3 regions of the Gottfriedia sp. S16(2024) genome follow, and region 2 is predicted to be linked to each of the others. Evidence: riboswitches for the same ligand, from Rfam matches in the RefSeq annotation. Region 2 holds a riboswitch; each other region holds the start of a gene.

Region 1 (11,259 bases), 3.5 Mb from region 2:
TTTTTGTCAGGGTACATACATTCAATATGATTTTCTCCCCAAGAGCACAGTAAGTCTAATACTTCTTTTAAAGACCATCCGTAATCAGTTAAGGAATATTCCACTTTTGGCGGAACCTGATTAAATACTTTTCGGTGAACAATATTATCTTCCTGTAATTCCTTTAGCTGCTGAGTTAACATTTTTTGAGTAATGTTCGGCATTAATTTTTTTAATTGAGAAGTCCTTTTTGTACCTTTTGTTAAATGACAAAGAATCACAACCTTCCATTTGCCACCGATTACATCTAAGGAAGCCTCAACTGGGATATTGTATTTTTTCATTTTCGCCTCTCCTTCTTTCATATTTACTTACGCAACATATTTTTAATGATTAAAACATCATAACATTCTCTTCGTAAACTGTGTAGTTTCAAGTCTGGTTAAAAATTTTTTTATAAATTTTCTCTGTTTTAATCCTTTATTCACTTAAATGTTACTAAAAAGTAACTATATCACTTCAAAGTACATACTTCTTTTAATCAATCCTATCGCGCATAATGACAATAGTTAATTGATTAACAAACATTTATAAAAAGTAAACGTACAGATGAAGACGTTAATCTTTTACTATTTCATTTCATTTATGTTTTGAATGACGAAGAGACTTTATTCAGGCGCCATGTCTCTTTGTATTCAAACTAATAATAAAAATAATGATAACACAAGGAGGAGTTTTATGAGTTCGACTGCTGCTTCGATTAAAATACAAGAGAAAAAAAGTGGCACACCTGCTTTAATGGCTCTTGCCATTAGTGCATTTGGTATCGGAACAACTGAATTTGTTCCCGTTGGTTTATTATCAACTCTAGCTGGTGATTTAAAAATTTCAATTACATTAGCAGGATTATTAATTTCTGGATATGCTATGGGTGTTGCTTTTGGAGCACCAATTTTAACGGCACTAACAAATAAGATTGGTAGAAAATCGTTATTAATGCTTTTAATGATTATTTTTATAGTAGGTAATAGTGTTGCTGCCTTTTCGACTAGTTTTGGACTGTTGTTAGTTGCTCGAATCATTACTTCATTTTCACATGGAGTGTTCTTTTCAATCGGTTCAACAATTGCAGCAGATGTAGTTCCTGAAAACAAACGTGCAAGTGCGATTGCATTTATGTTTACTGGCTTAACCGTTGCAACTGTAACTGGTGTTCCATTAGGCACATTTATTGGTCAGCATTTTGGATGGAGATCTACTTTTGGAGCTGTGGCATTATTAGGTGTAATTGCAATCATTGCTATTGCAATATTAGTTCCGAAATCAATTAAACAACCGCCAGCATCAAAATTAAGTGATAACCTGAAAGTTCTAAAAAATGGACCATTACTTTTGGCTTTTGCCATTACAGCATTAGGATATGGAGGTACTTTTGTAGCATTCACTTACTTGTCACCAATCCTTGAAAAAATTACCGGCTTTGCTCCAAACTCTGTAAGTATTATCTTACTTGTTTATGGAGTTGCAGTAGCACTTGGTAATACTATCGGTGGGAAGGCTGCTAATAAAAATCCTTTAAAAGCATTAACATGGATGTTTGCTATTCAAGCAATTGTGCTCATCATTCTATCGTTTACAGCACCATTTAAACTAGTAGGAATTGTAACGATTTTCTTCCTAGGCTTACTTGCTTTTATGAATGTACCTGGTCTTCAAATTTATGTTGTGAAATTAGCAGAAAAGCATGTCCCATCAGCTGTAGATATTGCATCAGCGCTAAATATAGCAGCATTCAACGTAGGTATTGCAATAGGAGCATTTATTGGTGGTTTAGTTGTAGATACAATCGGCTTGATTCATACACCTTGGATTGGTGGAATCATGGTCTTTGGAGCGGTTCTGCTAAGTATCTGGAGCGCTTCATTAGAAAAGAAAAAGTAAATTTTTAAAAAATATTATATAAATAAAAGGAGAAATAAAAAATGAATAAATTAGTTAAATTAAATAATGGTTTAGAAATGCCAGTAATTGGGTTAGGAGTATTCCAAGTAGAAGATGGACAAGTCGTAATTGATTCTGTAAAAGCGGCAATACGAAATGGTTACCGTAGTATCGACACTGCAGCAATCTACCAAAACGAAGAAGGCGTAGGACAAGGAATTAGAGAAGCTCTTGAAGAAAATGGACTTAAACGTGAAGACTTATTTATTACATCAAAAGTATGGAATGCTGATTTAGGCTACCAATCAACTATTGATGCTTTCGAATTAAGTTTGAAAAAACTAGGTCTTGATTATTTAGACCTATATTTAATCCACTGGCCAGTAGAAGGTAAATATGTTGAATCATGGAAAGCACTTGAAACGCTATACAAAGACGGTAAAGTAAAAGCAATCGGAATGAGTAACTTCCAAATTCATCACCTGAAAGAAGTAATGGCGAATGCTGAAATAATGCCTATGATCAATCAAGTTGAATTACACCCAATGCTAAGCCAAGTTGAACTAAGAGAATTTTTAAAAGAAAATTCAATTCAAGTAGAAGCATGGGCTCCATTAATGCAAGGACAATTATTTGAAAGTGAAACACTATCACAAATAGCAAACAAACATAATAAATCAATTGCTCAAGTTGTATTACGTTGGCATTTACAAAATGGTATTGTAATCATACCAAAATCAATCAAAGAACATCGCATTCAAGAAAACGCAAATATTTTCGACTTTGAACTAACAGAAGAAGATATGAGCCAAATCAACTCCCTAAACCAAAACCACCGAGTTGGTCCAGACCCTGACAACTTTGATTTTTAATTAAATAAAAAAAGTAAACGACTGTCAAATCTTTGACAGTCGTTTTTATTTCTAATCATACAAAAAAATAATAAATTCTATCTAATTCATAGAGGCATTTTGTATTAAGAGTCGAATATTCGAATATAACAATTTTCATTTACAAAAAACTTCCTCACCGTAAGACTTAAGACTTACTAAGTTTAATACTTAAGTTCGTTTCAAATTATTTACCGTTTCATTACTATAAACATAGTAGCGAAAAATATTGGAGAACGGTCAAGCTGTAGTAGAGGAGTTGTTTACTTTGAAGAAAGAGAAAAAACAGTTTAATACGATGAAAGAACTTACGATACACATCATATTAGCTACAATATCGATCTTAATATTAGTCATTAGTTTACCTACTGTCGTGACGATCTATAAAATATCATTTATTTTGGCAATCATGGGAATTCTGTTGCTAGATTTCTATTTGATTGTATCGAATCATAAAAAGTTTTTAAAGGTTACAAAAATAGCGCTAATTAGTTTACTACTTTGTGTATCGGTAGTGGGAATGCTATTTTATGCCAGTCAATTTCTAGTATTCGTAGATAGGTACGGAGTTGAGCGAATATTAACCAATCATATTACAACTGCAAAATTATTATTTTTCTTAATCTGTTTATTTCAACCAATTTTTTTACCTTTACCAGAAGCACTTACTATTCCTGCAGGCAGTGCTGTAATCGGAACGTTTTCAGGAGCGTTAATCGGATTTTTAGGTTCAACTTTAGGTATTGTCATTATGTATTTCTTAGCAAGAATAGGTGGACTTAAATTAGTTTCTAAGTTTGTAAAAGAAAGACAGTTAAAAAAATATCAGGAATATATCCAAAAAAATGAAACAATTATTTTAACTTTAATGTTTATCATTCCGATTTTACCAGATGAAATTATTTGTGTCGGGGCAGGAATTAGCAAAGTATCTTTCAAAAAGTTTCTATTAATTGCTTCGATGTCAAAATTAATTACATCATCTCTCCTATCATACTCTGTCTATTTGGCTAAATTTTTCTCTTTAACAACATCGCAAATAGCTTTAACTAGCTCCATTTTAATTGCCTGCATCTTATCTTTATCATTTATGATTAAGAAATCAATTAAACGAACTAATTCAAAAGAAGTTTACGTAGCTCAAAGTGAATAATAAAAAAGGCAATGTAATGGTTAAACCTTACATTGCCTTTTTACTCATTAAGTAAGTATTAAATTGCTTTTGTCGAAATTAAAAATTTCCTGAGAAATAATGTAGAAAAAAAGACGATTTACATTAAAACTTTAATACCTTGAACAATATTCCATATAAAGACAATTAAATTAACAATGAATGCTAAAACAAATCCACCAATAAGAGCAAAGCCTGCACCATCACCAAAAGTATTAAAAGTGAAAAGAGAAATAACCGCCAAAATAATAATTGTTAGAAATGGGAGTATATGTGAAAAAAGAGCTCGTTTAGAATGCGATTTTAGATGGTGATCCTTTGCGACAAAATAAACAATTATAGGGAATAAGAAAGGTGCGAAGAATACACTGAAATAACATAATGAGGACAAAATCTTATTTGTTTCCATCTTTTTACCTCGATTTCTTAAAGAATTTTAATTAATCTTAGTATAGTTTAATTTATATATAAAAATCGATTTATTTATTAATAATTTTTGAAAATATTTAAATTGAAAAAGTTTAGGCTGAGTAATGTGTATCCTTTTTTTGTCTCTTTTTTAAAGAAATGTAAATGAAAAATCCAACTAAGATAGTAGCGGTTATACAGATTGTAATCCATGGCGAGCCAAGCAAGAAATTTCCGTATAAAGTATAAAGAACTGCAATCGGGATATTACCAGCAAAAACAATTGCTATATAGGACAAGTATTTCATATTAGTTGAGGCTGCGATAAAGCATGCGCCATCTGTCGGCGCTAGGGGAGTTGCAACTGTTAAGAATAAGTATCTCTTTCTGTTCAAAATTATCTCTTCAAATAGAGATGGATATTTATTCTCCATGAATTGCTGGATCGAGTCACTTAAAATACTTTTACTTAATAGGTAAATAATTGTTTCTGTGATAGCCATTCCGATTAATGATAAGAGAATGGTTTCAAACGGGTGAAAAAACAAGCTACCTACTACAATTAATACAGAGCTAGGAATAAATAGAAAGATTCTTGCACAGAAAATAGCGACAAATAATAGCATCGGATTGATAGAAGAATTAGCAATAAAATGTTTTATATCTTGCAATGATAAATGAAATAAATGATATCGAATAGCGAGTAGTAGCATTAAAATCCAAAAGCCGATTATAGTTAGTGGTACGACTTTTTTCATGATTTATGCTCTCCTTTTACGTTAGAAAATCTTCTGTTATAGTATTCTATTCCTCAAATACAAGAAAACTGATTCATTTTTAAAAATTAATAATAAAGGTCATAAACATGTCAAAAAATGAATAAAAATAATTATGCACTAAATATCTCAAATTAAAGAGAATTGAGGTGGAGATATGCTTGATGAAGGCCTATTAGTTATTAGACTAGTTTTAGGTATTATTTTATTAGGTCACGGGGTGCAGAAAGTATTTGGTTGGTTTGGTGGTTACGGTATTAAAGGAACTGGACAATGGCTAGAGTCGATTGGAATCAAACCTGGTGCATTTTTTGCTTTTATAACGGGAGCGGCAGAAATTGTAGGTGGATTCTTTGTAGCGGCTGGTGTATATACAGAAATAGGTGCATGGTTAATAATTGTAGTAATGGCAATAGCGGTAATAAAGGTGCATATAAAGAACGGATTCTGGAATACTTCAAACGGATTTGAGTTTAACCTATTAATTATTGCAGCTGCAGTAGGGTTATTGCTCACTGGTCCAGGAACAATGGTTTTATTTTAAGAGATTGATAGATTTGCATATAATAGGAATGGAGGAAGTCTCATCTATTGAGGCTTCTTTTTTGTTTCTCTAAAACGCTTATCTGTATATAGAGAGATAAAATCTTTTTCATGAAAAATCTCTCTCATTCATGATACGATATTATTAATAATGACATTAATTGGAGGGATCAAGATGGCAGATGCTATTTTTGAACAACTTAGGTTTACAAGGGTTTATACTTTGAAAGTTCTTAGTTCTGTTTCAAAAGAAGTTGTAGATGTAGTACCAGCAGGATTCAATAATAATATTCTTTGGAATGCTGGTCATGTACTAGGGGCATATGAGCAATTACTTTATGCTAACACTGGTGATGCTGGTCATCTTTCAAAGGAATTCATTGACTTTTTCAAAGGTGGGACTAAACCAAGTGACTGGCAAGAGGAGCCACCATCATATGAGGAAATTGTTACATTATTAGAACAACAAGTTGAACAAGTTATTTCTACATATGAAGGACGTTTAGATGAAAGTATTCTAAAAGAGATTAAGCTAGGTAGTTTTGAAATTAAGACTGTTCGAGACATGATTAGCTTTAACATTTTCCATGAAGGGCTACATGCCGGATTAATTAATGGTTTAAAAAAGTCACTTGGCCAATAGAGTTAATTTTTCGCTTTTGTCCACACACTAAATCTAGGAGTTTATGCTCTTAGATTTTTTTGTTATAATCATGTTTAACAATTTGTTAATTTGATAGTTTGAAAATTGTGGTAATTCAAAATAAAATATGGCTCTTTCTAATTGATTTTTGTTTTTAGTAACATTGATCATACAATTAAATAGCAACGATTATGACGAAAACAGCCTAAAAAAAGAGGTTATATAAATGAAGAAAGAAAGTAATTTAATTATTTACGATCTAATTTTGTATTTAGTATTTCCGCTTGTTTTATATAAAGTATTACAACACTATTTTAGTGACTATTGGGCGATGCTTTTACCGACGGTTCCTGGGATTTTATATACTTTATTTCGTTTTTGGTATACTAAACAGTTTAATGTTACTGGTATTTTTATTATCTCAACATTAACTGTTAGTACTGCTGTTGATTTAATGGCATTAGGTTCTGCAAAAAACTTAATTTTGTACAATGTGTATTATCACTTTGGGGTTGTAGTGGTATTTTTAATTTTAATGGCTATGAGAAAGCCGTTACCATATTATTTTATGATTGATATTGCTGCAATACAGGGGCAAGATCGTGAAGAAAGTAAAAAATTATATAAACATCCTTCACTATTTAAAGTGTTTCAGTATTTGTTTGTCGCATGGATTATTAAAGATATACTATTTGCTATTGCACAATGGTGGATGGTTGATACGTATGGATTAAAAGCATATTACTCACGTACAATTATCTTTACAGTTGGTGGATATGTTTTTGGCATAATTATGGCAATCGGCTATGCAATGGTTACGATGAGAGCTCAAAAACTAAAAGGAGACGACTCAGAGCAACCTTCAGATGAAATTATTATTTAGTAAAAGTCCTTTCAATAGAAAGAACCCCACAAAGTATAAAATCCTTGTGGGGTTTTTTAATTTCTGATTTCAAATTATCCTTTTAATGAATTTCCTACTCCTTGTAATTCCTGATCTTCTCTAGAAGAAGTATTTAGGAAATCAATTTTTTGTATTCTTTCATTTTCTGGTTCGACATGAATTAATATTTTAGGATCTACTAAAACCTTTTTTATTTCATCTTCTATTTTGTCACATAGTAAATGGGCTTCTTCAATACTCATGTATGATGGTAATACTAAATGAAAATCTATATGTTCCTCAGCACCCGAACGTCTCGTGCGTAAGTCATGGTATTCGATAAATTGGGATTTAAAAGAATTTAATACATTTTCGATTTGTTTTAATTCATCTGTAGAAAGCCCAGTATCAAGTAGGGGAGTAAACGATTTACGTCCAAGTTCGATTGATTCCTTCATTATATAAATTGCGATTCCAATTCCGATCAATGCATCGAGAAATTCCCAACCAGTAAGACTTACTAAAATTAAACTTACTGCAACTCCGAGTGATGAATAAACGTCTGTTAATAAATGCAAAGCGTTTGATTGCATTGCAACAGAATGAGTTTCATTTCCTACTTTTTGAACGATTTTTCCTACTCTCCAATTGATTAACGCTCCAATTAACATGACGAATACACCGATAATTGGCATTTTTATTGGGGTAGGATGAAGTAACTTTTCAACAGATTCAATGATAATCCAAATACCAGCTACAAATATTAAGATTGTTTCGACTGTACCTGAAATATTTTCAAACTTACCATGACCATAAGGATGCTCCTTATCGGGTGGTCTGTTTGAAATCCTTACAGAGAAAAAGGCAATGACTGAAGCAACTAAGTCCAATAAAGAATGAATTGCTTCCGAGATAATTGCTACGGAACCTGTAAAAATCCCGACTATTAATTTTAATAAAACGATGAATGTGTTACTACATATTGAAAGTACTGCTATTTTGCTTGAACGCAATCTATTCACCCCTGTCCAATTTTTTCTACTTCAGTTAAGAGTTTTGTAATAAGGCAACAAAAAAGAAAAACCACTAACAGTTTGTTAGTGGTTTGTTTTTTTTAGATTTAATTTATATTTATTTAAATGATTTTTCATTTTTGAATCACCTTTTCTCTCGCATAAAACATATTCTATATTATAGATATTATTTTGAAAAGGAAAAGCTGTGTGTATGAAGTGAATATAAATCGACAATATTATTCAGAAATGGTTTGACATCTATTTTTAGACTGTGTTATACATAGACTAATATAAAAAATAACAGTCTATTCGTAGAGGTTGCATTGTATATGAGTATCATTTTAGAGAACTGTGGGTTCTATGACGAAATGAGAAAGGATCCTATGCCGAAGAAATAAATTGCCACACATTTTATTTCTGGGACTACATTTAATAAATGTAGTACTGTCACATGTGTTTGTGAAGAGCTATTGAAGAGATGTGATTGGCTAAGTCCTTTTTAAAAGCGATAGGCACATGAACATATCCTTCATGTGTCTTTTTTAATACACTAATACATTGAAGCTAGCTTCTTAGAATGATCTTACATTTGATTTGAAGGGAGAATACGAATGTATTTACATGGTAATAGTCGAATTAATAATGAAGGACATTTAGAAATCGGAGGTTGTGATACTGTAGATTTAGTAAAAAATTACGGTACACCTCTATACATTTATGACGAAGAATTAATTGAATCAAAATGTAGGGAATTCCATGAAGCTTTAAGAGAAACGGGAATGAAATATCAGGTTGCTTACGCGAGTAAAGCGTTCCTATGTGTTGAACAAGCCCGCTTAATAGAAAAAGAAGGTCTTTGTCTAGACGTTGTTTCTGGTGGAGAGTTATATACAGCTTTGCAAGCAGGTTATCCAGCTGAGAAAATTCACTTTCACGGAAACAACAAAACAATTGAGGAAATTGAAGAAGCTTTAAATGCAAAAATCGGTTGTTTTGTAGTCGATAATTTCTTTGAACTAGAAGTATTACAGGCCTTAGCTGAACAACGTAATGAAGAAGTATCAATATTATTACGTGTTACACCAGGTGTTGAAGCACACACACATGAATATGTAATGACGGGCCAAGAAGACTCTAAATTCGGATTCGATATTATGTCTGGTCAAGCTAATGAAGCAGTGGGAGTTTCATTAAATTCAAATAACCTTAAATTATTAGGAGTACATTCACATATAGGATCTCAAATTTTCGAACCAGACGGATTTGTTCATGCAATCAATGTATTAATGAACTTTTTAAATGGACTTAAAAACGATTTAGGATTTACAGCTGAAATATTAAACGTAGGTGGAGGCTTTGGTATTCGCTATACTTCAGAAGATGAGCCTTTAGCTGTTGCTATTCATATAGAAAAAATTACTACTATTATTAAACAACAATGTGAAGAGCTAGACTACAAGTTACCAGAATTATGGTTAGAACCTGGACGTAGTATTGTAGGTGAAGCTGGAACAACACTTTATACGATTGGTTCAACAAAAACTCTTCCTTCAATTCGTAAATATGTATCTGTTGATGGGGGAATGACTGATAATATTCGTCCTGCACTATACGGATCAAAATACGAAGCGATGCTTGCAAATCGAGCAAATGATGAGAATAAAGAAGTTGTATCGATTGCTGGTAAATGCTGTGAAAGTGGCGATATGCTAATTTGGGATTGTAACTTACCAGTTGTACAAAACAATGATCTATTAGCTGTATCTTGCACGGGTGCTTATGGGTATTCAATGGCTAATAATTATAACCGTATCCGTCGTCCAGCAGTAGTGTTTGTGAAAGATGGTGTTTCAAGAGAAGTAGTTCGTCGCGAAACATATGAAGATTTAGTTAGAAATGACAGAGTTTACATCGAAAACTCTCGTAGATAGATAATTAACGTTTTTGTGTTATTTGTATCAATACTGACACTTCTATATAATATAGAAGTGTTTTATTTCGTTTCCTTTAATAAAAGATGATAATTTATCGACATATAAAGACATATTTATCATTTATATTACAATATTGTAACAATTGCGACTCTCTTCGGAAATCTATGGTATAAATATTTACGTAGATTAGCGAGAGGAGAAACGCTGAAATGTTAAGAAAAAAACTAGCAGTGCTGGCGATGGCAAGTACAATAGTATTATCATTAGCGCCAAATGCTTCAGTATTAGCTGATAGCAAAGTTGAAAAAAAGCAAGCTGAAGTAGATAAGTTCCAATCACAATTTAAAGAATTAAGCAACGAGATAGAGAAAATAGATCAACAAATTAAAACAACTAAGCAAAACATAGAAGCAAAAAAAGCAGAAATTTCTGAAACAGAAGAAATCATTAAAGATAAAAAAGCAAGAATTACATATTTAGAAGACAGAATTCAAAAACGTAACGATTTATTAGAGGATCGTTTAGTTGCAATGCAAAAGCAACCAAAAGTTAATCTAGTAACAGACGTTTTATTTAATTCTGATTCAATCGTAGATTTCTTTAATCGAGTAAACTCAATTTCAACACTTTTTCAAGCTGATGAAAATATCATTAAAGAACAAAAGTCTGAACAAGCAGAAGTAGTAAAAGAAAAACAACTTGTTGATCAGAAGAAAGAATCTTTAATAACAGCAAAAGAAGATTTAGTTGCGCAACAAAGTGATCTTTCTAAATCACAAGCTGAAAAGCAAAAATCATTAAATACAGCTGAAGCTAACTTAAAGTTAGCAGTTAAAGAACTGGAGAATGCAAAAGAAGATGAAAGAGTTCAACGTCTTGAGCAACAATCTCTTGAACTAGCTGCTTTATCTAGCGATGATGAAGAAGATGACAGCGTTAGCACTCCAGCTGCTAAAACTAGTTCAAATTCTGATTCGAAATCAAGTTCAAATTCTAGTTCAAATTCAGATTCAAATTCAGATTCAAAACCTAAATCAGATTCAAATGATGATGGTCCAGTAGCAACTGGTTCACT
Region 2 (11,259 bases):
TCAGCTAAAGAAGGACGAGATGGTGGATATTATTTAGCCAGAGATGCTAATGAAATTACTTTAAAAGATGTTTATGATGCGATGAGATCAGATCCATATTCAAAAGGCTTTTTAGATGTAAATAGTAAGGAATGTTTTGCGCCATCTACTCGATCTGCTTTATACGATTTAAAAGATGAGATGGAAAGCTGGCTTGTTGAAGGTCTTGCAAAGAAAACAATTTCAGACTTATTACCAAAAGAAAATGGGTAAAATAAGATCGAAACTAGTTTCAGACTGCCCGCCAAACGCTCGCTTTCTTCGTTGCTTCGCCTGTTGAGCGGTGCTCATTACCGTCTAGGGTAACTCCGCTCCTCACCAGGCTTCGCGCCTCGAAAGACAAACGCTTGCAATCAGTCTGAAAATCAAATTATTAGTATTTTTTCTAATTTAGTCGAAACTAAAGTGTTTCGATTTTATTTTTCTATAAACTGTAGTTGACTTTTATACAGTTAAAGTCATATACTGTATTTGTAAAGGATACAGTTAATTAAGGAGAGATTAAAATGTCTAAAGTTAAATCTGAAAAAGAAGAGTATTTAAATAAAGTAAACGAAATTGATTTTGGTAAAGAAGCTCCAAAAGAACTTGATAGTACGGATTTCTTTACTGTAGCAAAGGAAAGAAGATCAGTTCGTCACTACGATCCAAGCTTTCAAATGTCTGATGATGAAATTAAGGAGTTATTAGAAATTGCAGTTCAAGCTCCATCTTCTTCAAATCTACAGCCATGGAGATTCCTTGTTATTAAGGACCAAGATACTAAACAAAAATTATTACCAATCGCTAATAACCAACAACAAGTTGTGGATGCTTCTGCAGTAATCGCTGTTTTAGGTGATACAGAAGCATACAAAAATGCTGATCGCATTTATGATGAATTAGTTGAAAAAGGTATGATGACACAGGAAGTGAAAGACTTCTACGTAGGATCAATCGTGAAAAACTACGGTGGTTTACCAGAAGAAATTGCAACAAAAATTGCTATGGTTGATGGTGGATTAGTCTCAATGCAATTTATGCTTGCAGCAAAAGCAAAAGGTTTAGATACAGTTCCAATGGGTGGATTTGATCAAGCGAAGTTTGTGGAAGCATTCAATGTACCAGCAAACTTCAAACCAGTTATGTTAATTTCAGTTGGTAAAGGAATCAAAGCAGGCTTCGAAAAAGTTCGTTTAACTTTAGATGAAGTTGTTGCTTGGGATCAGTACTAATTACTTAGAAGAGTATGAAGAGCAGTGATAAGGGAAACCTTGGACCTGTTCTTTTTTTGTGTGAAGGAAATTTGCATCCGTTTAAAGAATAAATTTTTGGAGGGAACTAATTCTCTATCAAATTAGCTAAAAATAAGTAAAAAAAGTGGAATGGACTGTACAACAATAAAGTGAATGAGTCAATCCGAGTGGTATTATAAAAACATGTATAGTAAAATTTACTAAAATAATAATTCTTAAGTTAATTTATATTTAAATAAACGCTAAAAAGTTGTCTGAAAGAATTAATGTGAGGTGTTTATCGATGACAAATAATAATATGCATCCTAAAGTTGAAGCATTTTTATTGAGAGCGAAAAAGTGGCAAGAAGAATTTTATAAGTTAAGGGAAATCGTCATTGACTGTGAACTGACAGAAGATTTTAAATGGATGCATCCTTGTTACACACTTGATAATAAAAATATCGTTTTAATTCATGGTTTTAAAGAATATTGTGCACTTCTGTTTCACAAAGGTGCGTTGTTAAAAGATCCAAAAGGCATTCTGATTCAACAAACAGAAAATGTACAATCAGCACGTCAGATTCGTTTCACCAATATTCAGGAAATAATTGAAATGGAAAGTGTTTTGAAGGACTATATTAAAGAAGCAATTGAAGTGGAAAAAGCAGGTTTGCAAGTAGAATTAAAAAAGACTTCAGATTATGAAGTTCCTGAAGAATTACAACTTAAATTAGATGAAAACCCGACGTTAAAAACGGCTTTTGAAGCATTAACGCCAGGACGTCAAAGAGCTTATATTTATTATTTTTCTCAACCAAAACAATCAAAAACCCGTACGTCTAGAGTTGAAAAATACATTGATCAAATTCTCGATGGCAAAGGATTAAATGATTAGTATATTTTTATTAAAACCAATAAAATTTAATATTGCTTTCAGTGAGTAGACAAAGTACAAAAAACTTGATTTTCAGACTGATTGCAAGCGCTTGTCTTTCGAGGCGCGAAGCCTGATGAGGAGCGGAGTTACCTTTACACGGTAATGAGCACCGCAGGCAGGCGAAGCAACGAAGAAAGCGAGCGTTTGTCAACAGTCTGAACGATTAAAATTGCTCTTTAATTTTAAGGTAACAAAAAATTAATTCTCTCCAATCATGCCGACTTTTTTGTTTGTCTTTGTATCTATATAGATAACGATCTTCTCTTCAGGATGATTTCCATTAAAAGTAACAGAATATAGCTTATCTTTATGATAATTTTTATTAAATATTGTAGCATTATTAGGTATGGATTCTTCTTTTTTAACGACCCCATGTTTATCACTTAACGCAGCCTGTTCATTTCTAGTTAGGCTAGAATATGCAATGCCTTGAATATTTTCTTCATTATTTTTTTCACAACCAATTACTGAAAGAAGCATAGATGTTATCATTAATATGAAAAAACTTTTTCTCATAAAATCAACTCCCTTTCTATATATAATAACATGTAATACATAAAAAAATGTTAAATCTTGGTATTTTTGCTTACTGTTCTAAAGTATTGAAAAGGTAAAAGTATATAGGAAGTTGAGTAGAAATTAATAGAAAAAATTAAACGTTTATGATCTAGTTATTTGCGAATTTTTTGAGCTGGTATTAACTATAAGGGAGGTGGGAATTCAGATGGGACAAAACAAACATGCATTACATCTTCACAAGCGTTTGCATACAAAACATAATGAACGAGTTGCTGAGTTTCATAAACAGCACGCGATTCAGATTGAAAATGGTGAAAATGGAAATGGCTTATTAGCTAAATGGGAAAGATATATTTATTTCAAAGGAAGAACTGTAATTAAGGCAATTAAGGGAATCGCTAAGTGAAAATTATGAAGATAGGGGATTGGGAAACCTTTCCCTTTTTCTTATTTTCAAAAAAAAAAGAGGTTATCTTAATACGATTAAATGAGCTGCAGATTGACTGCAAATAAAACCTGAAAATCGCAATTAAAATTGGCAAAACTGAATAAAAACTTGATAAAAATCTGCTAATTTTCTATAAAAAAGATCAATCATATCAGCTGAGATCCCCACTAGCGTCTGTACATTCCCTTTTTTACAATAAAAAAAGGGCGCCTCATTCATCAGTTAATCTGACTTATGAGACAGCCCCATTATTTGTAATCAGCCTTCACCATGTAATCGATAAGCCATGTGGTTTGTTGGACCAACGTATTGATTAATTGGGAATGAGTGACGAATTGCTTCCGTAATGAATTTCTTTGCAGTGTAGATTGCTTCCCTTGGTTCTGCTCCTTTAGCAAGCTCTGCACAAATCGCTGCAGAGTAAGTACAGCCTGCTCCGTGAGTATATGTAGTTTCAATTCTGTCAGATTCTAAGTGCTCTATTTTTTCACCGTCGAATAATACATCTATTGCATTTTCATGCTGAATTTTGCTTCCACCTTTAACTAAAACAAATTTAGCACCTAATTCATGGATTTTGCGTGCTGCTTCTTCCATTTGTTCAACAGTGCAGATTGGAGGCATTTTAGCTAATTGAGCTGCCTCAAATAAATTTGGCGTTACAACTGTTGAAAGTGGTACTAAAATTTCTCTTAATGCATCATTCGTCTCTGGATGAAGAGCTTCGTCATTTCCTTTACAAATCATAACTGGATCTACAACTACTCGATCAATATTATGTTTTTTGATTGTTTTTCCAGCTAACTCAATTATTTCAATTGAACCAAGCATACCTGTTTTCATTGCTTGAATACCAACGCCAACAACGATTGTTTCTAATTGAGCTGCAATTGTATCTATATCAATTGGAAATACTTGATGATGCCAATGATTATGAGGATCCATCGCTACTAATGTTGTAATTGCACTCATGCCATAAACATTACGTTCCTGAAACGTCTTAATATCAGCTTGTAATCCAGCTCCACCACTACTATCAGATCCCGCAAGTGTCAATGCTTTATAAATTGTCATGTGAAAAATTCCTCCTTTGAATTACATAGAATTATTATACAAAAACATATGTGCTACGTACAAGACAAGAGTATTCTGAAGCGAAAATCAAGAGATACATCTCTTAAGTTGAGTCTATTTTTGTCGAAAAACCTATTGACAAACTAGATTAATAGATTGTATATTGAGTTTATAAAAATTAATTTAATATGATCTTTATCTCGTCTGGATAGAGGCGCAGTTTTGATTAGTCGTTACTTTGAGGTTTATGGTACCTGTGAAAAGTAATAAAAGGTGAAACTGCCGAAGTAATAAATTTACCATTTAAATTTATTATTGGGCCTATTGCTGAATAAGCATAGGACTGTCACAAGATTTCTTGTGGAGGGCTATTGAAGAGATGTTGATGCTGTTTGACACATATAATTTGGGTCTTAAACACGTGAACATTGCTTCACGTGTTTTTTTGTATTTTACCAGATTTTCCAAGTCTTTACATATTGACGAAAATACTGAGTAAAATACACATCATACAACACTTTTATACCGTCCCATATTCTCGCGTAAAGATAAGATTGCAAGAATCAAGAGGAGGCAATAAGATGGGACTAACAAACCCTAAAAATGATAAAGTAGTATCGAATACTCACGATGGTTCTTTAAAAAGGGGCCTTAAAGCAAGACATTTAACGATGATTTCAATTGGTGGTTCAATTGGGACAGGTTTGTTTTTAGCTAGTGGAACTTCAATTAGTCAAGCTGGTCCGGGTGGAGCTGTTTTAGCTTACGGACTAATTGGTATTATGGTTTATTTCTTAATGACTAGTTTAGGTGAAATGGCGACGTATTTGCCAGTTTCTGGTTCATTTAGTACTTATGGATCTCGCTATGTTGATCCAGCATTTGGTTTTGCTATGGGTTGGAATTATTGGTATAACTGGGCAATCACTTTAGCTTTTGAATTATTAGCTTCAGCAATGCTGATGAAATATTGGTTCCCTCATTCTCCAGCAGTATTATGGAGTGGAATCTTTTTAGTGATTATATTAGGTTTAAATTTACTTTCAGTTAAAGGTTACGGTGAATCAGAGTTTTGGTTTTCATTAATTAAAGTTGTAACTGTAGTTGTCTTTTTAGTTGTTGGTATTGCAATGATTTTTGGCATTTTAAGTGGACATCATGCAGGTTTTAAAAACTTTACTGTTGGAGATGCTCCGTTTCATAATGGATTTTTAGGTGTATTATCAATCTTTATTGTTGCAGGTTTCTCATTCCAAGGTACAGAGTTAATTGGTGTTGCAGCAGGTGAGACAGAAAATCCAGAAAAAAATGTTCCAAAAGCAATTCGTCAAATTTTCTGGCGTATCCTTTTATTTTATGTTTTAGCTATTATCGTAATTGGTTTATTAATTCCATATACAGATCCTGATTTAATGAGAGGCGACGTGGCTGTTAGTCCATTTACTCTAGTGTTTGAAAAATTAGGTGTTGCATTTGCGGCTTCTGTTATGAATGCAGTTATTTTAACTTCAGTTTTATCTGCAGGTAATAGTGGAACTTACGCTTCGACTCGTATGTTATATACTCTAGCAGTCGAAGGAAAAGCTCCTAAATTCTTAACAAAAGTAAATAAAAATGGTGTTCCTACAAATGCTTTATATGTAACACTTGCAGTTGGTTCACTTGCTTGTTTATCTTCATTTTTCGGTGAAGGTCAAGTGTATACTTGGTTATTAAATTTATCAGGATTATCAGGTTTCCTTGCTTGGTTAGGTATTGCGATTTCTCATTACCGTTTCCGTAAGGCTTATGTTGCTCAAGGAAAGGATTTGAAAGATTTACCTTATCGTGCAAAATGGTTCCCACTAGGTCCAATCTTAGCATTTTTAGCTTGTTTATTTATTGTACTAGCTCAAAACTGGCAAGCTTTCACTGGTAATGCAATTGATTGGCAAGGTGTACTTGTTTCATACATTGGAATTCCTGTGTTTTTAATTGTTTGGCTAGGTTATAAATTTAAACACAAAACAAAAGTTGTTTCTTATAAAGAGATGGATTTATCTAGAAAATAATTTTAGTCTGAAAATCAGGTTTATAGATTTTATCTAAATGTAGCCCTTTCATCTTGGATGGAAGGGTTTTTTAGTTATTTTAACGATTTTTACATAAATTTGGAATTTTTGTTCACAAAAACTAATACCTTTAGTATTATAAAACTAAAGGTTTTAGTTTTTATTATTAGGAGGGTATAATATGAAGATTACGAAAAATAATTATCTTTATGAGTTGAGCTTTTTACCCAATTTCTTTCCTGTAAATTGTTTTTTAGTTGAAGAAGAAAACGAGCTTACATTAATTGATACAGCACTATCTTTTAGTGCGACTAAAATTATTGAAACAGCTAATCATATAGGTAAAAAAATTACAAATATCGTTTTAACACATGCTCATGGCGACCACGTAGGATCGCTTGATCAATTAAAATCACTGCTTCCTGATGCAGTCGTCTCCATTTCAAAACGAGATTCAAAATTATTAAAAGGAGACACTAGTTTAGAAGCTAGTGAGCCAAATACTCCTATAAAAGGTGGCGTTCCTAAAAATATCCAAACTATTCCGGATCGGTTATTACAGGAAGGAGACACTATTGGGTCTTTAATTGCAGTTGAGGTTCCCGGTCATACACCTGGTTCAATGGCATTTTTAGATCAACGTACAAATGCCATTATTGCTGGTGATGCTTTTTCATTAAGAGGTGGTTTTGCGATCTCTGGTCAATTAAGAATTTTATTTCCTTTTCCATCTATCGCAACATGGAATAAAGATGCTGCGCTAAATAGTGCTAAGAAAATTAGTGAATTAAAACCTACATTATTAGCAGTCGGTCATGGTACGATGTTAAGCAATCCACAAGAAGCAATTGATCGTGCCTTTAAAAAGCAGTAAGTGGAGGAGTATACGCAATGTCACCAAGAATTGGATTGAATTTTAATGAATTACTGAGAACTTCAATTAAAATTGTTGATACAGAAGGGTGGGAGGCTTTAACGATTAGTTATCTTGCAAAGAAGCTAACGATTCAACCACCATCGATTTATAATCATATTAAAAATTTGGATGAACTAAAAAATAGTGTTGCATTACATGGGATTACACAGCTTTATGAAAAACTTCGTGAATCAGTTGAAGGTAAGAATAATGAGAAGGCAATTTTTGCATTAGCTTTTGCTTATCTTGATTATGCTAGAACTCATCCAGGTTTATATAAAGCTACCTTATCTCCGTCTCAAACACCAGGAGATGAGTATCGTTTAACTGGGAATAAGATATTGAACTTAATCTATGAAGTATTGAAGCCGTATAATTTAACTGATATTGAACTTATTCATGCGGTAAGGGGTTTAAGAAGTTTGCTACATGGTTTTGTTTCGCTTGAAAAAAGTGATGGATTTGGTATAAATATTCCAATTGATGAAAGTGTACTTTTTGTATTGAAAAATTATGTAAGAAATTTGAAGCCAGATCTGTAATAATAATTAAAAGGATAGGAAGGTCTAATACCCTCCTATCCTATTTATAGAGAAAATACGTTAATATTTATAATTATGCGTTTACGCCGTCTTTGAAGTTTTTATTCCAGTTTTTATCTCCCACATGCTCAAGATCTTCAGTAGTACGTTCTAATACGTCTATTAGTAACGTCTTCATATGGTGAATATTGTTATAAAATACTTTTTCTTCTTCTAAATCTGGTTTTGCATGATGAGCTGCCTTGATTGCTGTTTCTTCGCGAAATCTTTTAACTTTTAAGTCTAACTCATCAAAGACGTGTTTTACATACTTTACAATATTTCTATGGTTTAACGTATTTCTCTCATTTAATTCCTCTAATTTGTTTACCATAGTCATTTTCCTCCATGAATTAAGATTAAAAGATTAATATTGATTATACTTAATCAACGTGAAAAAACAATATAAATTATAAATTTTTAACCATTATAATCAAAACCTTAAGATTCAATTTGAGGTCAAAAGTGTATTTTTTTCGATCTGATATATGCTACAATGACTTAAAAATATTTTCTATTTTGCATAGGAGGCTATTATGAAAGCAATTGTGATTCATCAATATGGAGATAGCTCTGAGTTTAAAAATGTTGAAATTTCAATACCGAAGCCATCTGGTCATCAAGTTTTAGTTAAGGTTTCTGCGACTAGTATTAATCCGATTGATACAAAGATTAGAAAAGGGATTGTACCAAATGCGTTCCATCCTAATTTTCCGATGATTTTACATAGTGATTTTTCTGGTGAAGTTGTTGAAGTTGGTGAAAATGTTTCACGTTTTTCAGTTGGAGATTTTGTTTTCGGTTTAAATGTCTTTACTGGTGCTCTTTCAGATTATTTTTTAATAGAAGAATCAGTAATTGCTAAAGCTCCAAAGAATTTACCAGTTCAAGAAGCAGCAACTTTACCATTAACAGCTATTACTGCATGGGAGGCACTTTTTGAAAGAGGTAATTTAAAACAAGGTGATCATATTTTAATTCATGGCGGGGCAGGTGGTGTTGGTCATCTAGCTATCCAGTTGGCGAAAGCATTTGGAGCTACTGTCACGACAACAGTTTCATCGAAAGAAAAGGCTGATTTAGTTAAAAATCTAGGTGCAGACCATGTCATTAATTACAAGGAAGAGACCGTCCAAGAATATGTTAACCGCCTAACGGATGGGCAAGGATTTGATCTTGTTTTTGATACTGTTGGCAAAGAAAACCTAGATAAATCATTTATTGCAGTTAAACCAAAAGGTACTGTTTTAGCAATCGCAGCACGTTCGACGCATGATTTAACACTTTTACATAACAAATCTTTATCTTTACATGTAATTTTTATTCTGCTTACTCAAAAAACTGAGGAAGGGCGTAAAGAACATAGTACGATTTTAAATAAAATTGCTACTTTAGTTGAAGAAGGAAAGCTAAAACCGTTGATCAATCCAAAATCTTTTACATTTGATCAAGTGAAGGACGCTCATGATTACTTCGAAAATAATGAAGTACAATTTGGTAAAGTATTAATTGAAAATAAGTAAACTTTTTAAATCCCTTTTGCATATGCATGGGGATTTTTTTAAAAAAAATTTTTGAATGATTCCAGGTCTTATTAATGTGACTAAGTATTTAAGTTATTTTGTTCAAATTTCAAATAGCAATTTTAGATATTTTTGGATTTTGCACAGAATTGCACCAATCAATAAAAAAAAAGCCCAGATTTCTGAGCATTCTAGTTTTTAGAGCTATATTTTTATCTTTATTGTGGAGATTAGTTTTAATTATGATTTATACTTTTACGACTGTATAATGATTTAATACAGGTACCTTTGTATATACGTCACCTACATATTCCCATGTTCCGCTACCCATAACAGCTTTTCTATATTGCTTATATTTTTTAACTTCGATATCTTTATGAATTAACAGTTTAACTGCTTGTCCCTTATATGGAGATTTTACTACAACCCCAGTTCCACTAATAGTTCCCGGAGTTACCCCAAGGGAATAAGCACCATATGCAACGGTTATTGTAACTGTAACTTTACTTCCACCTTCTGACCAATAAAAACTTCCTGGTGAATGAAATATAGTCCCCTTTGGTGGTTGACCTGCAGCATAACCAATTTTGACTTTTTTTGCTGTTTGAGTTCCCGCTAGTTCATTTTTATATTCATACAATGGAGTTCTTGCTTTATTATTTTGTTGTTTTAATTGCAGTTGTTCTTCTCTATCAATTTCTTCTTGAGGTACAGGTATTACAAAAGCTTCTTGGCTTGTCTCATCAGTTGGAATTTCTTGTGCATTAATTGAAGTTGAAGATATTAAGATGCTTAAAAAGACTAGTAAACTTACTATTTTTTTCATAATCAAACTCCCTACTTTCATAATTTGTTTGGATATATGGGTTTGCATCAATCTGTTTAAAATAATAAGTCTTTTCATTTCTCATAATCTTGAATCCACTATTTTTATAAGTGATTTCTACTTTATTAAAAATCGAACTTTGTATAATATATTGGGATTCTGTTTTTCTTAAATAGGTTCCTTTATCTAATTTTCCATTACCTTGTAAATCTTCGTAATAATAATAAAATGTATAATCATTTTCTGGATCAAAGACGATTGATTCAAAAGGCAGTTCTTTGCATAAAAATGTACCTCTCAATAAAAATGTCTTATTTGGGGAATTACAACCACTAGTTAAAAATACCAATATAAATATAATGAGTATTTTTATCGTATTAAATTTTTTCATGAACTTATTTTTCTCCTGTAAAAAGACTTGTAATGTTTACTATTTACTAACTTAATAAGGGGAAAAGTTTACCTTTTCATTTTGCCGGCGTTAATTAATGTGTTAACTTATTTGTAATTTTTTTGAAAAAGTTAGAAGTATATACAAATAAGTTAAAGGGTAAATATTTTTTAGTAAAATTTAACAGAGCGCTCAATTGAATTTTACTAAATATTTCGAGAAATTTCACTTCAACAATTGAATAAATTGTGAAATTTATCACAAATGTAGAGTTCATGTGTTTTTCTTTACCTTTTTATTAATGAATACGGAAAGCTAATCGTTTTAAAGCAATAAACTTATGTAATGAATGGATTTATTTTTTGAAATCAATGAGCTAATCTTTCTCTTCTCATGGTAATTAGTCAATAGTGGTATATAATGGAAATATAATTCGTGGAATAAAGGATGTGAAAACGAGGTAGAAATTTTCTCCCTCTATTCAAATGAAAATAAAATTAATTATTGCTGATGATAATTCATTTATTAGAGAAGGTCTTAAAATCATATTGAGCTCTTATGAAGAGTTTGATGTATTAGAAACCGTAAATGATGGGAATGAAGCGTTCAAATATTGTCAAAATAATGAAGTAGATGTTGCGCTTTTAGATGTTCGAATGCCAAATATGAATGGTGTAGAAGCTACTAAGCATATTTCCGAGCAAACTAAAACGAAGCCACTTATTTTAACGACTTTT
Region 3 (11,259 bases), 4.4 Mb from region 2:
TAAATAGCAGAAAGTAATGAGTTAGCTCCTAAACGGTTAGCTCCGTGCATTGAGTAATCACACTCACCAGCAGCAAATAAACCAGGAATTGTAGTCATTTGGTCATAGTCAACCCATAATCCACCCATTGAGTAGTGAACTGCTGGGAATATCTTCATTGGAACTTTTTTCGGATCATCACCTGTGAATTTTTCATAGATTTCGATGATTCCACCAAGTTTTACATCAAGTTCATGTGGATCTTTGTGTGAAAGATCTAAATAAACCATGTTTTCACCATTAATACCAAGCTTGTGGTCAACACATACAGAGAAAATCTCACGTGTAGCAATATCCCTTGGTACAAGGTTTCCATATGCAGGATATTTCTCTTCTAAGAAATACCATGGTTTACCATCTTTATACGTCCAAACTCGTCCACCTTCACCACGAGCACTTTCACTCATTAAACGGTTTTTATCATCTCCAGGAATTGCAGTTGGATGGATTTGAATAAATTCACCATTTGAATAAACTGCACCTTGACGATATACAGCTGCAGCAGCTGAACCAGTGTTGATAATTGAGTTTGTAGTTTTACCAAAGATAATACCAGGGCCACCAGATGCCATAATTACAGCATCCGCAGGGAAGCTTACGATTTCCATTGATGTTAAGTTTTGTCCAACAATACCACGACATACTCCTTCATCATCAACAACAACTCTTAAAAATTCCCAACCTTCATACTTTTGAACAAGACCTTCAGATTCGTAACGACGAACCTGCTCATCTAATGCGTATAATAATTGTTGACCAGTCGTAGCACCAGCAAATGCTGTACGGTGATGTTGCGTTCCACCGAAACGACGGAAGTCTAATAATCCTTCAGGCGTACGGTTGAACATTACACCCATACGGTCCATCATATGAATGATGCCAGGTGCTGCTTCTGCCATTGCCTTTACTGGTGGTTGGTTTGCTAAGAAATCTCCACCATAAATTGTATCATCAAAGTGCTCCCAAGGAGAGTCACCTTCACCTTTTGTATTTACCGCACCATTAATTCCACCTTGAGCACATACTGAATGTGATCGTTTTACGGGAACTAATGAAAATAAGTCTACTTTTGTGCCAGCTTCAGCAGCTTTAATTGTTGCCATAAGACCAGCTAATCCGCCACCGACGATAATTATTTTCCCACTCATGACTCTCTCTCCTTACAAATTCGCTAGTTGTGGATCAATGAATGCAAAGATAGCAGTTAATCCAACGAATGATAATACAACGAAAATACCTAATGTAACATATGTTGAAATACGTTGTGATCTAGGTGTTACAGTAATTCCCCAAGATACGAAGAAAGACCATAATCCATTAGCAAAGTGGAATATTGTTGAAATAACACCTACTATATAGAAAACTAACATAAATTTTGAATGAAAAATATCAGCCATCATATTATAATCAACCGTTGCTCCTAGTTGAGCAGCGATACGTGTTTGCCATACGTGCCAAGTAATAAAAATTAAAGTAATTACACCAGAAATACGTTGGAATAAATATAACCAGTTACGTAAGTATCCATAATTTTTAACATTGCTAGTTCCTGTGAACGCAATGTATAGTCCGTAAATTGCATGGTATAAAATTGGTAAGAAAATGACAAAAACTTCTAAAAAATAGCGAAATGGTAAGTTCGCCATAAATTCAGCAGCCTTGTTGAACGATGATGCTCCATTTGTCGCAAAATGATTGACAACTAAGTGCTGTGTTAAAAAGATTCCAACCGGAATAACTCCTAGCAATGAATGAAGTTTTCTAAAGAAAAACTCCCTTCCATTCTTGTTGCTCATGTAAACCCCTGCCCCCTTTAGTTTGTGCACATGAAAATTTAACTCCTCTATTATTCTAAAAAAATAGAATAAATAAGTAAGACGCATAAAAAGTCGAAATTTTTATGACATTTATCTACAACCCATTTTACTCCTGATAATATAGCAGGTCAAGAAAACGCGTACATTTTTCTTTACTGAAAAAACTTCTCATTTAAATTGGTAATCCTTGTAATCTACAAGTGTCGAATTATTGTTTTTACTATTAAATATTGTATATAATAAAAACATGTTTTTTAGGAAAGGGAGAGTTATCCGACCATGACGAACGGCATTGAAGATTTAAATATTCCGGGAAATATTTCTGGTTTTGGCTATGAGCTAATACGTAACGACTTATTGAATGATTTATTAGGAAAAGAGCAAAATGATATTTTATATTGGGCGGGTAAAATGATTGCCAGAAAATATCCTTTAGCAACCTTTGAAGAAATTATAGAATTTTTTGATCAGGCTGGTTGGGGTACTCTTACTGTAGAAGAAGAAAAGAAGCAAGAAGTTCATTTAACTCTATCTTCTGAATTAATTACATACAGAAATCAACAAAAAAAGAACGTATCCTACCAATTAGAAGCTGGATTTCTAGCGATGCAAATTCAACAGCAAATCGATGTTATAGCTGAAACGTATGAAGAGCAAAGCAAAAGAGGCGACAAAGTAAAGTTCCAAGTAAAATGGGATTTAAAGGATCCTATTACAAGGAGATAAAATTAAAATCACCACAAGGTTTAAGTCCCTTGTGGTGTTTTCATTTGAATGATTTTTTCTTGAAATATTGAATTATAAGTTCAAATACAGGTACAACTAGTTTATAAATTGAGTATTTATAAATAAATGATCAAGTTCAATTTTTACTTTAATTTAAGAATAGTTCAGTTAAGGACATGATATTATCTTTCATTTCCTACCCCTTCTCTTTCTTTTCATTACTTTGATCCTGCCTTCTAATTACCTCAAAATTCTTGTTTCTTTTAACTCCTTTAATAATAGAATTTAACAAGAATAAACATATACAAACAAAAAACAAAATGGCGAGTATTAATAGAACGAACTGTAGCACAATTTCTCCATATCCGTAGGCAATTAAACTATGCCTCATTATTAATACCTCCTTCTTTTAATTACCATTTAGCCGTTCGCCTTACTTATTTTAAATTTACAGAATCTTTATATAATTTATTCGCTTAACGAATAAAAAACCCTTTTAAGCTCCATCTCTATACTATACGGCTCAGTAACTCTGAACGTGATGAATATTGATAAAATCAATATTTCAAAGCCTATATATAAGAATTTGTACGCCTAAAAGGGTTTATTAAAATATTTAGTTTTCTACTACTACTTCTTCATTAATACGATCTAATTCATATCCTTTATGAAGAGCATGAACTGCTTCTTGTAATTTTGATTTTGGTACCACTGTTGATACTTTAATTTCAGAAGTGCTTACCATTTTTACAGGAATTTCACTTTCAGCTAAAAATTTAAACATTTTTGCAGCAACTCCTGGATTCGAAACCATTCCACTACCTACAATGGAAACTTTAGCAAGTTCACTTTCAAAATCAAATGAACGGTATCCTAAAAATTCTTTCTTCGATTCTAGAAGCGTTATTGCTTCCATCATATTTTCAGATTTGATCGAGAATGAAAGATTTACTAAGTTATCTGATGTTACACTTTGGATAATAATGTCAACATCAATACCTTCACTTGCTAGTAAAGTAAAAATTTTAGGTAATAAATCAACATGGTTATTTAAACCATTTAAAGTCATCCTTGTTACATTAGATTCGAATGCGATTCCTCTTACGACTGATTGTTGTTCCATTTGTGTTTCCTCCCCAATAAATGTACCGATTTCATCATGTTGACTTGAACGAACTTGAATAATTAAATTATAATTTTTTGCGAATTCTACTGCTCTTGGATGTAAAACTGCTGCTCCTAAAGCTGCAAGCTCTAACATTTCATCATAAGAGACATGGCTTAATTTAGATGCACTTGGTTCAACTCTTGGATCCGTAGTATAAACCCCTAATACGTCCGTATAAATATCACAACGTTCTGCATTTAAGCTCGCAGCCAATGCTACTGCTGTTGTATCTGAACCTCCACGACCTAATGTCGTAATTTCATTGTTGTCACTTAAACCTTGGAAACCAGCAACAATTACGATATATCCTTCATCAAGTAATTGTTGAATTCTTTCTGTATGAATTGTATCTATACGCGCGTTACCATGGACAGGTTCAGTTTGAATTCCAGCTTGCCAACCTGTTAGTGAAATTGCTTTAAAACCTTTTGCTTGGATTGCCATTGCTAGTAAAGAAATCGAAACTTGTTCCCCTGTAGTAAGTAACATATCTAATTCACGTTTACTGTTTTGTGGACTAATTTGAGCTGCTAAACTAACTAGTTCGTCTGTATGATGTCCCATCGCAGATACAACTGTAACTACTTGGTTTCCTTCTTTATATGATTTGGTTACTGTTTCAGCAACATGCTGAATTCGTTCAATTGAGCCTACTGAAGTACCACCGAATTTCTGAACAATAATTCCCATTTTTCTCATCCTCACCTGTTTACTTAAAAAAGAATACAAAAAAGCGCGTGAAGCAATGTTCACGCGCCTAATTTACAAAATAAAATAGACAAATCATCAACATCTCTTCAATAGCTCCCCGCATAATTATTATGCGACAGTACTACATTTCTTAAATGCAGTCCCAACAAAATGAATTGTGGATTCATTTTATTTCGGCAAAACTTCCTTTCAACTGTCCATCACAACGCCACACGTCTATGACCGCATACTCTTAAGTTTTGCACCTCTATTACGAGAGAAAATCATTTAATTTTAACTAAAATATAAATTATTTTGAAAATAGTGTCAAGATAAAATTTTTGGTAACTCTGTCACTCTTTATGGAAATGCTGATAAATCTCTTCTGCCACATTTTTGGGCATTTTAGCTGCCATTAATTCATCGACTGAAGCTTCTTTTATTTTTTTGACTGATCCAAAATGTTTAAGCAATGCTTTCTTTCTTGTACCACCAACACCAGCTATGCCATCTAAAGCAGATTGAACCATTGATTTACTATGGAGTTGACGATAGAATTCAATCGCAAATCTGTGTACTTCGTCTTGAATTCTTTGTAATAAAAAGAATTCTTGGCTTTGTCTACCAAGTTGGACAATTTGAGGTGGTTGTCCTATTAATAACTCTGAAGTGCGGTGCTTCTCATCTTTAACAAGTCCAGCTGTTGGGATGAATAAACCTAACTCATTTTGAAGTACATCTTCAACAGCAGCTAGATGTCCTTTCCCACCATCCACAATTATCAAGTTCGGTAAAGGTAAATTCTCTTTTAATGCTCTTGAATATCTTCTACGTACTACCTCACGCATTGAATCATAATCGTCGGGTCCTACAACAGTTTTGATTTTATATTTGCGGTAATCTTTTTTTGAAGGTTTACCGTCTATAAAGACAACCATAGCTGAAACAGGATTTGTTCCTTGAATATTTGAATTATCAAATGCTTCAATTCGATACGGAGTTTCAATATTTAAAATATCCCCTAGTTTTTCGATTGCTTTAACTGTTCTTTCTTCATCTCGCTCGATTAATTTAAATTTCTCTCCGAGTCCAATTTTGGCATTTTTATTTGCTAATACAACAAGTTCCTTTTTTTGGCCTCTTTTTGGTTGGAATACAGGGATTTTTAATAAATCTTTTAAAATTTCTGTATCAACTTTATCTGGTACAAAAATTTCTTTTGGTTTTATATTATGTGGTTTTTCATAAAATTGCCCAATAAATGATAGGAACTCTTCCTCTGGTTCATCGTAAATTGGAAAATATGATACATCTCGCTCAATTAATTTTCCTCTTCGAACAAAAAATACTTGAACACACATCCATCCCTTGTCAACCGCATATCCAAATACATCTCGATCTACTAAATCACTACTCATCATTTTCTGCTTTTCCATAGTAGCTTCAATTGATACAATTTGGTCTCGATACTCTTTCGCGCGCTCGAAATCTAATTGTTCAGATGCCGCAAGCATTTTTGCCTCTAACTCTTTTCGTATTTGGTCTTCCCCTCCGTTTAGAAAACGGACAATTTCAGTAACTATCTCTTGATTTTGATCATCAGTTACTTCTTTTACGCAAGGCGCAAGACATTGACCAATATGATAATATAAACAAACTTTATCTGGTATTGAAGTACATTTTCGTAATGGATATAAACGATCTAATAATTTTTTTGTTTCATTAGCGGCAGTAGCATTAGGGAATGGGCCAAAATATTTTCCTTTATCTTTTTTTACATTTCGCGTAATCAATAAGCGAGGATGTTTTTCAGCAGTTATTTTAATAAAGGGGTATGATTTATCATCCTTCAACATGATGTTATATTTCGGATCATATTTCTTAATTAAATTCATCTCTAGAATTAATGCTTCCATATTTGAAGAAGTAACAATATATTCAAAATCAGTTATCTCTTGAACTAATCGATAGGTTTTACCATCATGGGATCCCGTGAAATAAGATCTAACCCTATTTTTTAATACTTTAGCTTTTCCTACGTAAATGATCGTCCCTTGAATATCTTTCATTAAATAGCAACCAGGCTGATCTGGTAGAAGCGCTAATTTTTCTTTTAAGTGATTGTCCATTTCCTCTCACCTCTTTCGTGCAATTGTACACTAATATTATAATCCCCACATTCAAAAACTGAAAATACTTTAATGATATTAAGTAAAAATTAAGCTTTCTATTGTAACTTTAATTTCATCAAAAGAAGAAAAGGAGCAATGTCAAAATGAAAAAAGTAAGAGTAGTTCATTTTTGGATTGGTGTGATTGTTTCGGTTTTCCTACTAATCGAATCTACTACAGGTATTATTCTGTATTTCAATAAAGGTGGCGAAGAAAAAGGAAGATTTTCAATGCAAGGTCAGTTTCCATCGGGTGGTCAATTTAACGGTAACCAACAATCTCAAAATAGCGATCAAAACACAACCCAACAAAATGGACAAAGTGGTGACAATACTCAAACCCCATTTCAAAATTTTGGAAAAAGACCTGAGCAGTCTGCATTTTCAGTGAAAAGCTTACATACCGGCATAATTGGTCTAATAAGTGGTATCGGTCTTTTTATCCTTACTGGAACAGGATTAGCTTTATCTTGGATCTTGTGGAGTAATAAACGAAAAATGAGAAAAAGAAAAGAAAAAGTATCCATGGCTATTTAAAAAATAAAGAGGGTGTTCCAAAAAAGGGAAACTTTTTATGAAACCTTTCTTTTTTTTCGTACATCCTCACACTACACAAAATAAAAACCATCCAAATAATTTGTAGTGACCCCATAAAGTTAGACTGGTTACTTCAATTAGGCAGCCTGTTGGGCATGAACTCGGTATTTTACTGGGCTCATGCCTTTTAATTTTGCCTTAATTCGTTTGTTATTGTAGTAATCTATATATTTAGCTAGTTCTTGTTTAAAGTGTTCGACACTGTTAAATTCTTTAAGATAGAGTAGTTCAGATTTCATGATACTAAAGAAACTTTCAATTACTGCGTTATCGTAACAGTTTCCTTTTCGTGACATACTCTGAGTGATTCCACGTTTAATAAGAGCACTACGATATTTTTTCATTTGATAGTGCCACCCTTGGTCTGAATGAATTAGTAGTGTATCGGAATCTGTTAAACGTTCAAGAGATTGTTCTAACATATTTGATACAAGTGAATAAGTTGGACGTGAACCAATTGTATAAGCAATTATTTCTCCATTATATAAGTCCAACATAGGTGAAAAGTATAGCTTTTCTCCAAATAATTTAAATTCAGTTATATCTGTAACCCATTTCTCATTTGGTTTTTCAGCTTGAAAATTTCTATTTAAAATATTGGGTGCAATCTTACCTACTTCACCTTTGTAAGAGCGATATTTCTTTACCTTCACAAGTGATTTTATCCCTAGTTCTTTCATAAGTCGTTGAACTTTTTTATGATTTACTTTATAACCACGATTCGTAAGCTCGTCTCGAATTTTACGATAGCCATAACGAAATTCATGTTCCTCATAAATTTCTTTTATCAGCACTTTTAACTCTGCGTCTGGATCAGGACGTTCTAGATTTTTCATCCAATAATAAAACGTACTACGCGGAATACTGGCTAGCAGTAGAAGTTCTTTTAACGAAAACTCATGCCTTAATTCATAGACAACTTTTACTTTGTCTTGTTTCGTGATTTTTCCTTGTTTTGAACTAAGGCATTCAACTTTTTTAGATATGCATTTTCCATGCGTAAACGTTCTATCTCAGCTTGAAGTTCTTCAATTGATCCTACAACAGGTGTAGTTTTCTTTGTTTCTTTTTTCATGGAAAGTCGCCCCTTTTTCTTTGATTCTAGGGCGTCTTGTCCTTGTGTTTCAAATTGAGTCCTCCATTTTCGAATCGTTCTAGGGGAAGGAATACTGAAAATTACAGCTGCTTCATTAGGTGACGTCCCGTGGTCATTCATATACTTTAATACGTTTAGTTTAAACTGTACCGAATAACTTGTATATGACTTTTTAAGCAATCCATTAATCCCATTTTCCTTATATTGAGCTACCCAGTTTCTCACTTCAGCATGGGACGTTCCAAATAACTTACCAATAGAACGAAAACTTTCCTTACCTTCTAAATAACGCATAACTACCGCTAATTTATGTTCAGTAGTAAATTTAGTCATAAAAAATGCACCTCCAAATGTTAGTCGTGTCTAACATTTGGGGTGCACTTCAAATTCTGGATGGTTTTCACTTTTATTGTAGCTTCAGAAATTAAGAAGTCGCAGTTTCTACTTCTACTTGTTCTTGCTCATTACCTTCTTTATCTCCGGCTTTTTTATTTGTTAATTTAATTGGTGTTAGGAAAAATGTTACGACTGCACCAATTATAATGAATCCTAAACCAACAAAGAATACTTGGTGTAATGAATCCATTAAAGATGTTTTAATGATCGGTAACATACCGTCTAAAATTGGCTTTGGAATTAGCTTCTTAGCATCAGCATTAAATAACATTGTAAATACAGATTGAGGAGTTGTATTAATCATGTCTTTAAATTTGTCTACTAATGGTGCAGCTTGAGCTGGTAATTTATTTAAAAATGGAACTAAATCATGGTTTAGAAGTGTTCCTGATTTACTATTCATTACAGCACCTAAAACAGTTGCCCCAAAAGTACCACCGATTGAACGGAAGAATTGGCTAGAAGATGTTACAATCCCTAATTCCTTCTTATCGAATACTTCTTGAAGAGCTAGTGTAATTGTCGGCATTACTAAACCAATACCTAGACCCATAACTCCCATAAAGATTGTTGCAATTGTTTTACTTGAATTCATATCTAAAGTTGTTAATAAGTATAAACCTAATGCAATTACGAACATTCCCGTAATAATTTGTGGTTTAATACCGACTTTAAATACAACCTGACCACCAATAATACTTGCAATAATCATTGTGACCATCATTGGAGTCATAATTGTCCCCGATTGTGTTGCACTTACTCCAACAATACCTTGCATGAAGAATGGTACGAACATAATTGCACCAAACATCGCTATTGTCATAAAGAAACCAATTAAGTTTAATGTTACGAAAGTTCTATTTTTGAATAAATGCATTGGTAGAATTGGCTCTTTAGCTTTATTTTCAACTATAACGAAGCTAATGATTCCAACTACTGCTAATACAAATAAACCAATGATTTGCCAAGAATTCCAATCATATTTAACTCCACCTAAACTTAGAGCAAGGAGTAAGCTTACAACACCGACAATCATAGTCACCATACCAGCGATATCGAAATTGATTGGTCCTGTATTTTTTCTTCCTTTTAAACCTAATGCAATAAAAATTGTTGCGATAATACCTACTGGAAGGTTAATGTAGAATACCCATTTCCAGTTTAATGAGTCAACAATCCACCCACCGATTTGTGGACCGATTACTGAAGCTAAACCGTAAATACCACCGAAAACCCCTTGGAATTTCGCACGTTCTTTACCTGTAAATAAATCCCCAATTACTATCATCGCCATCGGCATCATTACACCGCCACCGATACCTTGAATACCACGGTAAATAATTAATTCAGTCATGTTATGGGCAATACCACATAATGCTGATGCTGCCATAAATATAACTAAACCAGCTATATAAACACTTCTACGACCTAATAAGTCTGCTAATTTACCTGCGATTGGCACTACAGTAGTTGAAGTTAATAAGTATGCTGTTGTAAGCCAAGTCATCATACTTAAACCACCAAGGTCCCCAACGATTTTAGGCATTGCAGTACCAACGATCGTGCCATCTAATGCCGAGAAAAACATTGCAATAATTAGACCAATTAGCAATAGTTTACGATTGCTATCTTTTTGTACAACTGTATTTGTATTTGTAGTCAAAATATATTTCTCCCTTCTCTCCCATATCTTTTTTCTTTTTATAATTACTAATACCAAAAAGTATCTTGTAAAAATTTCTATAAATCTGCTGCAGCATTTGCAAGCTTTTCAGTAATCTTTGCAAATTGTAATAACTCTTCGTCAGAAAGGTTAAACAAGAAACTTTCAAAAATTTCTTTTCGATCTTTTATCACTGATTCTAATTTTTTTATACCTTCCTCAGTTAACATAATATTTACAACTCTTCGGTCCTTTTTATCATGTTCTCTATATACAAAGTCATTATGTTCAAGTCGATCAATCATAAATGATACCGCACTTGGTTTTACACCCATCATCTCTGCTATTTCAGATATTTTACAGCTTTCTTTTTTTCGTAAGTACATCAAAACAAAAAATTGAGTGGCCGTTACACCATGACTATTCATGCTTTCTGTCACTTTTGGTTGCATTTTATGAATAGCACTTTGAAGTGCGATTTGAATCCGTTCAATGTACTCATTTTTGTTTCCCAAGAAAGTTAACCTCCTTTAACAATTAATCCAAATAAATATTTAATGTATGTTAAATATTAATGCTTATTAAATATAAAACGTGACAGAAAAATAGTCAATCTAATTTACATTAGAAATTTTTAACATTACTCTAATTGAGAAAATTGCTAATTATAATGAAAACATTTACATTGGCTTAAGGAATAGGTTTTAAATAGATTGTTTCAGCCAAGACTTTTTTAGTTAAAAATGCAAAAAAAAAGAAATGCACTCATATTATGAGTGCATTTCTTACAAATTATAATTAACCAATATGTGGAGTAATTAATTCTTCTAAAGCTTCTTTAGGTTTGAAACCTAAAGTTTTTTCAACTACTTCTCCGTCTTTAAGAACGAATAATGA

The links. Region 2 has a riboswitch for lysine ahead of AB1282_RS21910 (amino acid permease). Riboswitches for the same ligand answer to the same signal wherever they lie in the genome.
Region 1: it holds a riboswitch for lysine, as region 2 does, so the genes downstream of both, lysA (diaminopimelate decarboxylase) here and AB1282_RS21910 (amino acid permease) in region 2, are expected to answer to the same signal.
Region 3: it holds a riboswitch for lysine, as region 2 does, so the genes downstream of both, AB1282_RS00695 (aspartate kinase) here and AB1282_RS21910 (amino acid permease) in region 2, are expected to answer to the same signal.

The regions. Positions count from the first base shown of each region.
Region 1 is NZ_JBFLUO010000001.1:1,037,084-1,048,342, reverse strand. Features, by position in the region: gene AB1282_RS04875 (winged helix-turn-helix transcriptional regulator) at 1-323, opposite strand, end outside; gene AB1282_RS04870 (MFS transporter) at 718-1,920, shown strand; gene AB1282_RS04865 (aldo/keto reductase) at 1,962-2,792, shown strand; gene AB1282_RS04860 (TVP38/TMEM64 family protein) at 3,079-3,963, shown strand; gene AB1282_RS04855 (DUF4870 domain-containing protein) at 4,082-4,390, opposite strand; gene AB1282_RS04850 (TVP38/TMEM64 family protein) at 4,503-5,147, opposite strand; gene AB1282_RS04845 (DoxX family protein) at 5,323-5,709, shown strand; gene AB1282_RS04840 (DinB family protein) at 5,884-6,351, shown strand; gene AB1282_RS04835 (VC0807 family protein) at 6,578-7,234, shown strand; gene AB1282_RS04830 (cation diffusion facilitator family transporter) at 7,309-8,247, opposite strand; lysine riboswitch at 8,555-8,728, shown strand; gene lysA (diaminopimelate decarboxylase) at 8,862-10,181, shown strand; gene AB1282_RS04820 (C40 family peptidase) at 10,394-11,259, shown strand, end outside.
Region 2 is NZ_JBFLUO010000001.1:4,551,564-4,562,822, reverse strand. Features, by position in the region: gene AB1282_RS21940 (RrF2 family transcriptional regulator) at 1-252, shown strand, start outside; gene AB1282_RS21935 (nitroreductase family protein) at 546-1,253, shown strand; gene AB1282_RS21930 (YdeI/OmpD-associated family protein) at 1,558-2,151, shown strand; gene AB1282_RS21925 (hypothetical protein) at 2,392-2,709, opposite strand; gene AB1282_RS21920 (hypothetical protein) at 2,918-3,118, shown strand; gene pdxK (pyridoxine/pyridoxal/pyridoxamine kinase) at 3,419-4,234, opposite strand; lysine riboswitch at 4,436-4,613, shown strand; gene AB1282_RS21910 (amino acid permease) at 4,816-6,285, shown strand; gene AB1282_RS21905 (MBL fold metallo-hydrolase) at 6,467-7,159, shown strand; gene AB1282_RS21900 (TetR/AcrR family transcriptional regulator) at 7,177-7,743, shown strand; gene AB1282_RS21895 (hypothetical protein) at 7,817-8,116, opposite strand; gene AB1282_RS21890 (zinc-dependent alcohol dehydrogenase family protein) at 8,319-9,305, shown strand; gene AB1282_RS21885 (hypothetical protein) at 9,553-10,131, opposite strand; gene AB1282_RS21880 (hypothetical protein) at 10,070-10,522, opposite strand; gene AB1282_RS21875 (response regulator transcription factor) at 11,008-11,259, shown strand, end outside.
Region 3 is NZ_JBFLUO010000001.1:104,268-115,526, forward strand. Features, by position in the region: gene sdhA (succinate dehydrogenase flavoprotein subunit) at 1-1,187, opposite strand, end outside; gene AB1282_RS00685 (succinate dehydrogenase cytochrome b558 subunit) at 1,200-1,835, opposite strand; gene AB1282_RS00690 (YslB family protein) at 2,136-2,582, shown strand; gene AB1282_RS00695 (aspartate kinase) at 3,199-4,440, opposite strand; lysine riboswitch at 4,544-4,719, opposite strand; gene uvrC (excinuclease ABC subunit UvrC) at 4,794-6,569, opposite strand; gene AB1282_RS00705 (PepSY domain-containing protein) at 6,716-7,147, shown strand; one part of gene AB1282_RS00710 (IS3 family transposase) at 7,285-8,189, opposite strand; one part of gene AB1282_RS00710 (IS3 family transposase) at 8,189-8,636, opposite strand; gene AB1282_RS00715 (MDR family MFS transporter) at 8,728-10,362, opposite strand; gene AB1282_RS00720 (MarR family winged helix-turn-helix transcriptional regulator) at 10,440-10,877, opposite strand; gene trxA (thioredoxin) at 11,161-11,259, opposite strand, start outside.